One region of the Rossellomorea marisflavi genome, then DNA from elsewhere that is predicted to be linked to it. Evidence: riboswitches for the same ligand, from Rfam matches in the RefSeq annotation. Region 1 holds a riboswitch; the other holds the start of a gene.
What was found. Region 1 has a riboswitch for S-adenosylmethionine ahead of K6T23_RS18960 (methionine ABC transporter ATP-binding protein). Riboswitches for the same ligand answer to the same signal wherever they lie in the genome.
Positions count from the first base shown of each region.

Region 2: it holds a riboswitch for S-adenosylmethionine, as region 1 does, so the genes downstream of both, K6T23_RS21295 (5-methyltetrahydropteroyltriglutamate--homocysteine S-methyltransferase) here and K6T23_RS18960 (methionine ABC transporter ATP-binding protein) in region 1, are expected to answer to the same signal.

Region 1 is NZ_CP081870.1:3,634,123-3,638,365, reverse strand. Features, by position in the region: gene K6T23_RS18970 (sensor histidine kinase) at 1-527, opposite strand, end outside; gene K6T23_RS18965 (response regulator transcription factor) at 527-1,207, opposite strand; SAM riboswitch class I at 1,468-1,572, shown strand; gene K6T23_RS18960 (methionine ABC transporter ATP-binding protein) at 1,643-2,656, shown strand; gene K6T23_RS18955 (methionine ABC transporter permease) at 2,646-3,311, shown strand; gene K6T23_RS18950 (MetQ/NlpA family ABC transporter substrate-binding protein) at 3,329-4,141, shown strand.
Region 2 is NZ_CP081870.1:4,132,086-4,136,328, reverse strand. Features, by position in the region: gene K6T23_RS21300 (6-phospho-beta-glucosidase) at 1-1,348, shown strand, start outside; SAM riboswitch class I at 1,430-1,539, shown strand; gene K6T23_RS21295 (5-methyltetrahydropteroyltriglutamate--homocysteine S-methyltransferase) at 1,613-2,737, shown strand; gene K6T23_RS21290 (EamA family transporter) at 2,778-3,665, shown strand; gene K6T23_RS21285 (hypothetical protein) at 3,889-4,243, shown strand, end outside.

The DNA.
Region 1 (4,243 bases):
TCGATCTTTGAGAGTTTCAATAGGGAGGAGACGAGCCATTCGATCCGTTCAAGCTGGACCTGGATACGGCGTGTGAATTCCCGGCGTTTTCCTTCATCCAAGCCCGGATCCCTCAACAGGTCGGACATGACCATCATGGAGGTGAGGGGTGTTTTAAGCTGATGGGAAATATCCGAGATGGCATCGGTCAGTTTGAGCTTGTCTTCCTGGAGCCGTGAGCTGTTTTCCGATAGTCGGAGTGTCACCTTGTACATATCGGACTTCAGGATGCTGAGCTCTCCCTCATGGTTGTCCCGAACGTCGAGGGAGTAGTCTCCATTTGATATCTTTCGAAGGTAGTCGGAAAGCTTCCCGATTTCCCTGTAGCGCCAGGCTGTGTAAAGCATGAAGCTTGTGATGAGTAGGAGGGAGGTGACGGCTGTGACCACAGACGCTTGCAGACTTATGTAAGATGCGCAAATTGTTCCGATGACGGCGATGATCACGATCGTTACAAGGAACACCCGTATTTCTTTATTCCTCAGCATCAGCGGTCTCCTGCCTTATAGCCCATTCCACGGATCGTCTTGATGATGCCGGGGTTCTGCGGGTCGTCTTCCAGTTTTTCACGCAACCGTTTGATGTAGACGGTGAGGGTGTTATCGTTGACGAAATCACCAGCCACATCCCAGATCTTCTCAAGGAGCTGTGTACGCGTGAGCACCTGATCCTTGTGCTGGGCAAAAATCAGAAGGAGCCGGTACTCGAGGGCCGTCAGCTGGATTTCTTCGCCGCCCTTATATACTTTGCCTTCAGCCGGAAGGATCTTGATGTCGCCGAGTGTGAAATGGGCAGGCGTCTGCTTATCGTAGCGGCGTAGGACCGACTTGATCCGTGACATGAGTTCCCTGACACGGAATGGCTTTGTGATGTAATCATCTGCTCCCATATCAAGACCCATGACCACATTGACTTCTTCGTCCATTGCCGTCAGGAAGATCACCGGTTTATCGGTCTTTTTCTTTACGAGGGAGCACAGGTCATAGCCGCTCCCGTCGGGTAGGGACAAATCAAAGAGGAACAGATCAATCTCTGTCCAGCGGGTGTTGATCATGTCCTCAGCGGCAGCCACATTATGGCAAACAAATGTGCCGAATTGCTCGTTCTGCAGGGAGTATTCGAGTCCTGCTGCAATCGTCTTATCGTCTTCAACTAATAGGATGTTCATAGTGACCTCCGGATCAATGATGATGTAAGCCTATCATATGGAAAATGGCAGGCTTCGTCAAAGTGTTGGCAGCATGAAGAGGGACCAATCATTGGCGAAAATGAGCAAACATTTCGAAAGGACCAAAAATAATTCAAGCCTAATCTTAAAGTAAAGGTAACGCTTACATGGTTTCTATAGGTATGAATGGTAGTTGACACCCAACCAAATACCCATTATTATCTCATATAGATGAAATCTTCTAAAATTATATAGTATTCAAATTATCAAGAGCGACCGAGGGATCAGGCCCTATGACGTCCGGCAACCTCCATATGGAACGGTGCTAATTCCTGCAGGATGGTTTTCATTCTGAGAGATAAGTCGATGATCGATATGCGATGCTTCTTTCAGCTGAAAGAGGCATTTTTTATTGGAAAAAAGAGGTGAAGCGCAATGATCGAGATCAACCATCTTGTGAAAGAGTATAAAACGAAAAAGCAAACTGTGATCGGCGTCAATGACGTTTCCGTCAAGATTGAAAAGGGAGAAATCTTTGGAATCGTCGGGTATAGCGGAGCTGGGAAAAGCTCCCTCATCCGCTGCTTGAATCTGTTGGAGAGACCTACTTCAGGTGAGGTCATCATCGACGGATTGGACTTTACGAAGCTGTCTCCGCGCGAGCTCAGATCGGCAAGGCAGAAGACGAGCATGATCTTCCAGCATTTCCACCTGATCAAGGCAAAGACGGTCTACGGCAATCTGGCATTTGCCCTGAAAGCGGCCAAGGTGCCAAAGGCTGAGATCCGGCCGCGTGTGGAAGAGCTTCTCGCCATGGTCGGTCTATCGGATAAGGCAGATGCCTATCCCGCTCAGCTGAGCGGAGGTCAAAAGCAGCGCGTCGGGATTGCCCGGGCCCTTGCGAACAATCCATCTGTCCTCCTGTGCGACGAAGCAACGTCCGCCCTCGACCCGAATACCACAAGGTCGATCTTGAAATTATTGAAGAAGCTGAACGAAGAGCTCGGACTGACCATCGTCCTCATCACCCATGAGATGGAAGTCGTCAAGGAGATTTGCGACCGGATGGCCGTGATGCAGGATGGCCGGATCATTGAAGAAGGTCCCGTATATGACCTCTTCTCGAATCCGAAGGAGCCACTGACCAGGCAGTTCATCGAGACGATCCTTCAGTTCGACCTGCCAGATCACTTGGCGAAAGCAAGGAAAGGGACCTTGATCAAGATCCAATTCAAAGGCTCCATTGCAGAAGAAAGCGTCGTATCCGATGTCTTCCAGCGGTACCACGTGAAAGGGAACATCCTTCACGGGAAGATCGAATACATCCAGGAAGTGCCACTCGGGATCTTCATCATGGAATTGATCGGAGAACGCGCCGAAATCGATGCCGCCATCGAATTCATTACCCAGCGTACGCAAAGTCTGGAGGTGCTTGAAGATGCTGCCTGAAGCCATCATTGACATCTTGCCGGATCTGAATCAGGCATTTTTAGAAACATTGTATATGGTGGGGATATCCCTGTTGATTGCCGTTATCATCGGACTTCCCCTCGGAGTGCTTCTTTTCACAACGGATAAGGGGCTGTTCCTCGAAAACCGCTTCGTGAAATCCATCGTTGGATTCATTGTGAATATGGTCCGGTCGGTCCCGTTCATCATCCTTCTGGTGGCGCTCCTTCCTCTGACGAAGATCCTCACAGGGGATGTGATCGGACCGACGGCTGCTTCAGTCTCCCTATCCGTCGCTGGAATTCCGTTCTTCGCCAGGATCGTCGAAACCGCACTGAAGGAAATCGACAAGGGCGTCATTGAAGCATCTGTATCCGTCGGGGCGAGCCCGTGGATGATCATCAAGGATGTGCTTCTTCCGGAAGCCAAACCAGCTGTCATCCAGGGCGTCACCATCACGGCGATTTCCCTTATCGCATACTCCGCCATGGCGGGTACAATCGGCGGGGGAGGGGTCGGTGACCTTGCCATCCGGTTCGGATATTACCGATATGACAACACGGTCATGTTCACGACGGTGGTCGTCTTGATCTGTCTTGTACAAGTCATCCAATATGCCGGCGACATTTTCGCCAAAGCAGTAGACAAACGATAGATAATGGAGGAAACACAATGAAAAAATGGACATTACTACTCGGCCTTGCCATCGCAGTCAGCCTCATGGCGGCGTGCGGCAACAGCAGCGACAAAAAAGATGAAAAAGACATCACTATCGGAGCCACAACCGGACCTTACAGCGATATGGTGACAAAAGCCATCAAGCCGGGTCTTGAAGAAAAAGGCTATAAAGTGACGGTCAAGGAATTCAATGATTACATCCAGCCGAATAATGCATTGGCACAGGGTGATCTTGATGCCAACCTGTTCCAGCATAAGATCTACATGGAAAACTTTGCGAAAGAAAACAAGATCGAGCTTTCCGAGCTGATTTCCGTTCCTACGGCTCCGATGGGCATTTATTCTGATAAGTTTGATTCCATCGACAGCATCAAGGAAGGAAGCCAAATCACAATTCCGAACGATCCTACGAATGCGGCACGTGCGTTCCAGATCCTTGCCGATGCGAAGCTGATCACGTTGAAGTCGGACAGCAATCCGCTGACGGTTTCGGAGAAGGATATCGAGACGAATGCGAAGAATTTGAAGTTCAAGGCGATTGAAGCTGCTCAGCTTCCACGTACGGTGGATAGTGTCGATTTGGCGGCTGTGCCTGGGAACTTTGCTCTTGCGGCGGATATGGATCTGCTTGATGCGCTTCAGCTTGAGAATATGCCGGATGAGTACCGCAACCGGGTGGTTGTGAATACGGATGATAAGGATACACAGGTGTCTAAGGATATCAAGGCGGTTGTGGAGTCGGATGAGTTTGAGAAAGTGATTGATGATGAGTTTAAAGGGTTCGGGAAACCGGATTGGATGGAATGAGTTTTGGGAGTGTGGCCTTTTAGGTCATGCTCTTTTTTTGTTTTTGGATGGAACCCTAATGGCTAAGGGTCCGTGCCTTTCCGCTGCGGTGGGCTGCTTTCC
Region 2 (4,243 bases), 500 kb from region 1:
CCTCCTTCCACGCGGTGAAGAGAGATTCTCCTATATGAAAGGGAATATACCACACCTGGAACTTCAAGATGATCTTTACTACCCGTCACATGAGGCCATCGATTTTTATCATCACTACAAAGAAGATATCAAGCTGTTTGCCGAGATGGGCTTTAAATGCCTTCGGGTGTCTGTATCATGGGCAAGGATCTTCCCGAACGGGAACGACGCTGAGCCGAATGAAGAAGGATTGACGTTCTATGAAAACCTCTTCGCAGAGCTCAAATCGAACGGAATCGAACCCGTTGTAACCATCGCCCATTTCGATGTGCCCGTCCATCTGATTGAAACGTTCGGAAGCTGGAAAGGCCGTGAGCTCGTCGGATTCTACGAAACGTATGCCCGTACTCTTTTCAATCGTTTTAAAGGGACCGTGAAATATTGGATGACGTTCAATGAAATCAATATGCTTTTCCATCTGCCTTTCCTTGGGGCAGGAATTGTGTTCAAAGAAGGTGAAAATCGGGATCAGGTCCTCTATCAGGCTGCTCATCATCAGCTTGTCGCCAGTGCCCTTGCCGTGAAGGCACTTCATGAGATCGATCCGGAGGCACAGATCGGGTGCATGCTGGCCGCAGGTGTCACGTATCCGTACTCCTGTAATCCGGAAGATATCTGGGCGGGAATCGAACGGGACCGCGAATCCTACTTCTTCATCGACGTTCAGTCCCGTGGAGCGTATCCGGGCTATGCGAAGCGCTTCTTCCGGGAGCAGGAGTGGGATCTCCAGATGGAAGAAGGCGATGAAGACATTCTTAAGGCTTATACGGTGGATTACATCGGATTCAGCTATTACTCCAGCCGCACGATCAGCCGTGATCCCGAAATCCTCGGGAAGATGACGGCAGGAAATGTGTTCCCTTCGGTCAAAAATCCTCATTTGAAAACATCGGAATGGGGATGGACCATCGATCCAAAAGGGATCCGAATTACGGCCAATCAATTGTATGATCGCTATCAAAAACCATTATTCGTCGTGGAAAACGGCCTCGGGGCCATCGACGAGCCCGGCGCAGATGGGGAAATCAACGATGCCTATCGAATCGATTATCTCTCAGCACATCTCCGCGAACTGAATGAGGCGATCAAGGACGGAGTCCAACTGCTGGGCTACACATGCTGGGGACCGATTGATATCGTCAGCGCGTCAAGCGGCGAAATGAAAAAGCGATATGGCTATATCCATGTAGAAAAAGACAACGAAGGCAATGGCACCCTCAACCGATCCAAGAAGGCCAGCTTCGACTGGTACAAACAGGTGATTGAGACGAATGGAGCGGCATTGGAGAACGAAACCGTCAAAAGTTGAGCGGTTAATTTCCCTCATCCCATTGACAACAGGAGTTGAATCCTGAATAATTATTATATTGAGAAAATTAAATAGCGATATTCCTTATTAAGAGTGGTGGAGGGACTGGCCCTGTGAAACCCGGCAACCGCTGTTCAAACTTGAACAGAATGGTGCTAAATCCTTGAACGAGATTCGTTCGGAGATGAGGAAGAGACGAGAATCATAAGGCTCTTCCTTTTACCGGGAAGGGCCTTTTTATATGAAGAAAGGGAGAGGATTCAGATGACACACGTACAAACAAAAGGAAAGAAAGCAATAAAGGCCCCGTTCCGGGCAGATCAAGTGGGGAGCCTGCTGAGGTCGGAAAGGATCAAGGAAGCACGCGAACGGAGAGGGAATGGAGAGCTATCCGCAGCTGAACTCCGACGAATCGAGGATGAAGAAATCATCCGCATCGTCGACAAGCAAAAGGAAATCGGCCTCCAAGTCGTGACCGATGGTGAATTCAGGAGGGCGTGGTGGCACTTCGACTTCCTTGAAGGTCTGGATGGCGTCGAAGGATATGAATCGGACCAGGGCATCAAGTTCCATAACACGACGACCAAGGCACGTGGCATCAAAGTGACGGGGAAAGTGGACTTCACGGATCATCCGATGCTGAAAGACTACGAATTCCTTCATGGAATTGCAGGCGATCACACAGCCAAGATGACGATTCCGAGTCCGAATATGCTTTTCTTCAGAGGCAAGATTGAAACAGACGTATACGGTGATCATCTGGATGCTTTCCACCACGATGTAGCCGAAGCCTACAAAAAGGCAATCCGTGCTTTCTACGATGCAGGCTGCCGCTATCTGCAGCTCGACGATACGGCATGGTCGGTATTCTTCTCCGAACAGGGACATGAGCAGATCAAGGCATTTGGCCGCGAACCCGACGAACTCAGGGAATCCTTCGCCCGCACCATCAATGAGGCTGTGAAGGATCGTCCAGAGGACCTTGTCGTGACCATGCATATTTGTAGAGGGAATTTCAAATCGACATGGGTGGCGGAAGGCGGATATGAAGCGGCTGCCGAAACCATCTTCGGCGGGCTCGACCTCGACGGGCTATTCCTGGAGTTCGATGATGATCGTTCCGGAGGCTTCGAACCGCTGCGCTATGTGAAGAATCCGAATCTCCAGATCGTCCTCGGTCTTGTGACGTCGAAACATGGAGAGCTCGAGGCGACGGAAGACGTCGAGGCACGGATACAGGAAGCTGCGCGCTATGTGGACATCAACCAGCTCTGTCTCAGTCCCCAATGTGGATTCGCCTCAACAGAAGAAGGAAATCTGTTGACGGAAGCAGAACAATGGAAGAAACTGCAACACGTGCTCGCCATTGCCGATCGGGTGTGGGAATGAGGTTCCCATTCAGCCAGTAATCGATTAGGAGGGGGTTGGATTGCGGATACAGTATGCTCTCTTTATCCTCATGGCCGCCATGCTGTGGGGAACAACGGGGACGATACAGGCACTGGCACCGGAAGGCGTCCATCCGATTGCCATCGGAGCGGTGCGTCTGGCCATAGGAGGCTTATTTCTCCTTCTATTATCCTTGGGAAAAATACATTGGAAAGGGTGGCCTTTGAAAGGAACCGTGGCGGCCGCTCTTTGCATGGCACTTTACCAGCCTTTCTTTTTCTCGGCAGTCAGTATAACAGGGATTGCAATCGGGACCGTCATTGCCATCGGAAGCGCCCCGGTCATAGCAGGACTCCTTGAATGGGGGATAAAAAGGAAGGTCCCCCAAGCATCCTGGTGGGTCTCCACCGCCATGGCCATCGCAGGCTGCATCCTTCTGTTCACGAATAGAGGGTCGGTCGTTGCCGACCCGCGCGGTATCCTCCTCGCACTGGGGGCGGGGGCTTCATTTGCCGGGTACACCATGATCAGCGGAACCCTTGTCAATAGAAGGGAAACACTTCCCGTGGTCGCTGTCGTGTTCATGCTGGGTGCATTCTTCCTCACGCCCTTCCTCTTCCTCTATGATCTATCGTGGCTTATGGAGGTAAGGGGAGCCGGGGTCGCCCTGCACCTTGGGGTCGTGGCAACAGGACTTGCCTATCTTCTCTTTGCACGTGGACTGGTGAAGGTGCCTGCCTCAACCGCCGTGACGCTCTCCCTCGCCGAACCCCTCACCGCCACCATGCTCGGGGTCTTCCTGATTGGTGAATCCCTTGACGCCCTATCGTGGTTGGGCGTCGGGCTCCTCTTTCTAGGAATCATATTATTAGTGGGGAAAAAGGGAGTGGATTCGAATAAAGATAAAGGACAAATGAGATCAGCTTAGGCTGGTCTTTTTTTGAGGAGAAATGTGTATTGTAAGTAAGGTAATGCAAATTTCGGAGCGACTCTAAGTCAGTGAATAAAAAATATACATTAATGTTTATAATTGGAATTATTGTGGAATGTATGTAATGAAAAAGGTACTAGTTTTTAGTGAATTCTAACTTTTAGCTTGAGGCTCCTGCTACAATGCTTATAAAGAGTGCATACATAAAAGGAGTGGAGATATGAGAAAAAAACTATTATTTATTGGCTTTACAGTTCTAATTATTATTGTGTTAGGGGGGTGGTTGCTTATGAAAATGTCTGAACGTCCTGCTGCTTTAAAAGATTCGCTCACAGCAAGTCATTTAGATAAGGAATCTAGAACGAGTGACGGTTTTTTTAGATATACATCGAAGAAAAATGAGTATTCTATGTTTTTTCCTGAAAAATATGTAATCGATAGGGAAACGTTTCAAGAAAGAAAAGAATTTGAATCTTGGAGAATGTTATCTAAAGAAAATGATGAAAAAGCCCTGATACGCTCAATAAAAATTTTATACAACAATAACGATAGCATCCCTGATGCATTTTTTGAAC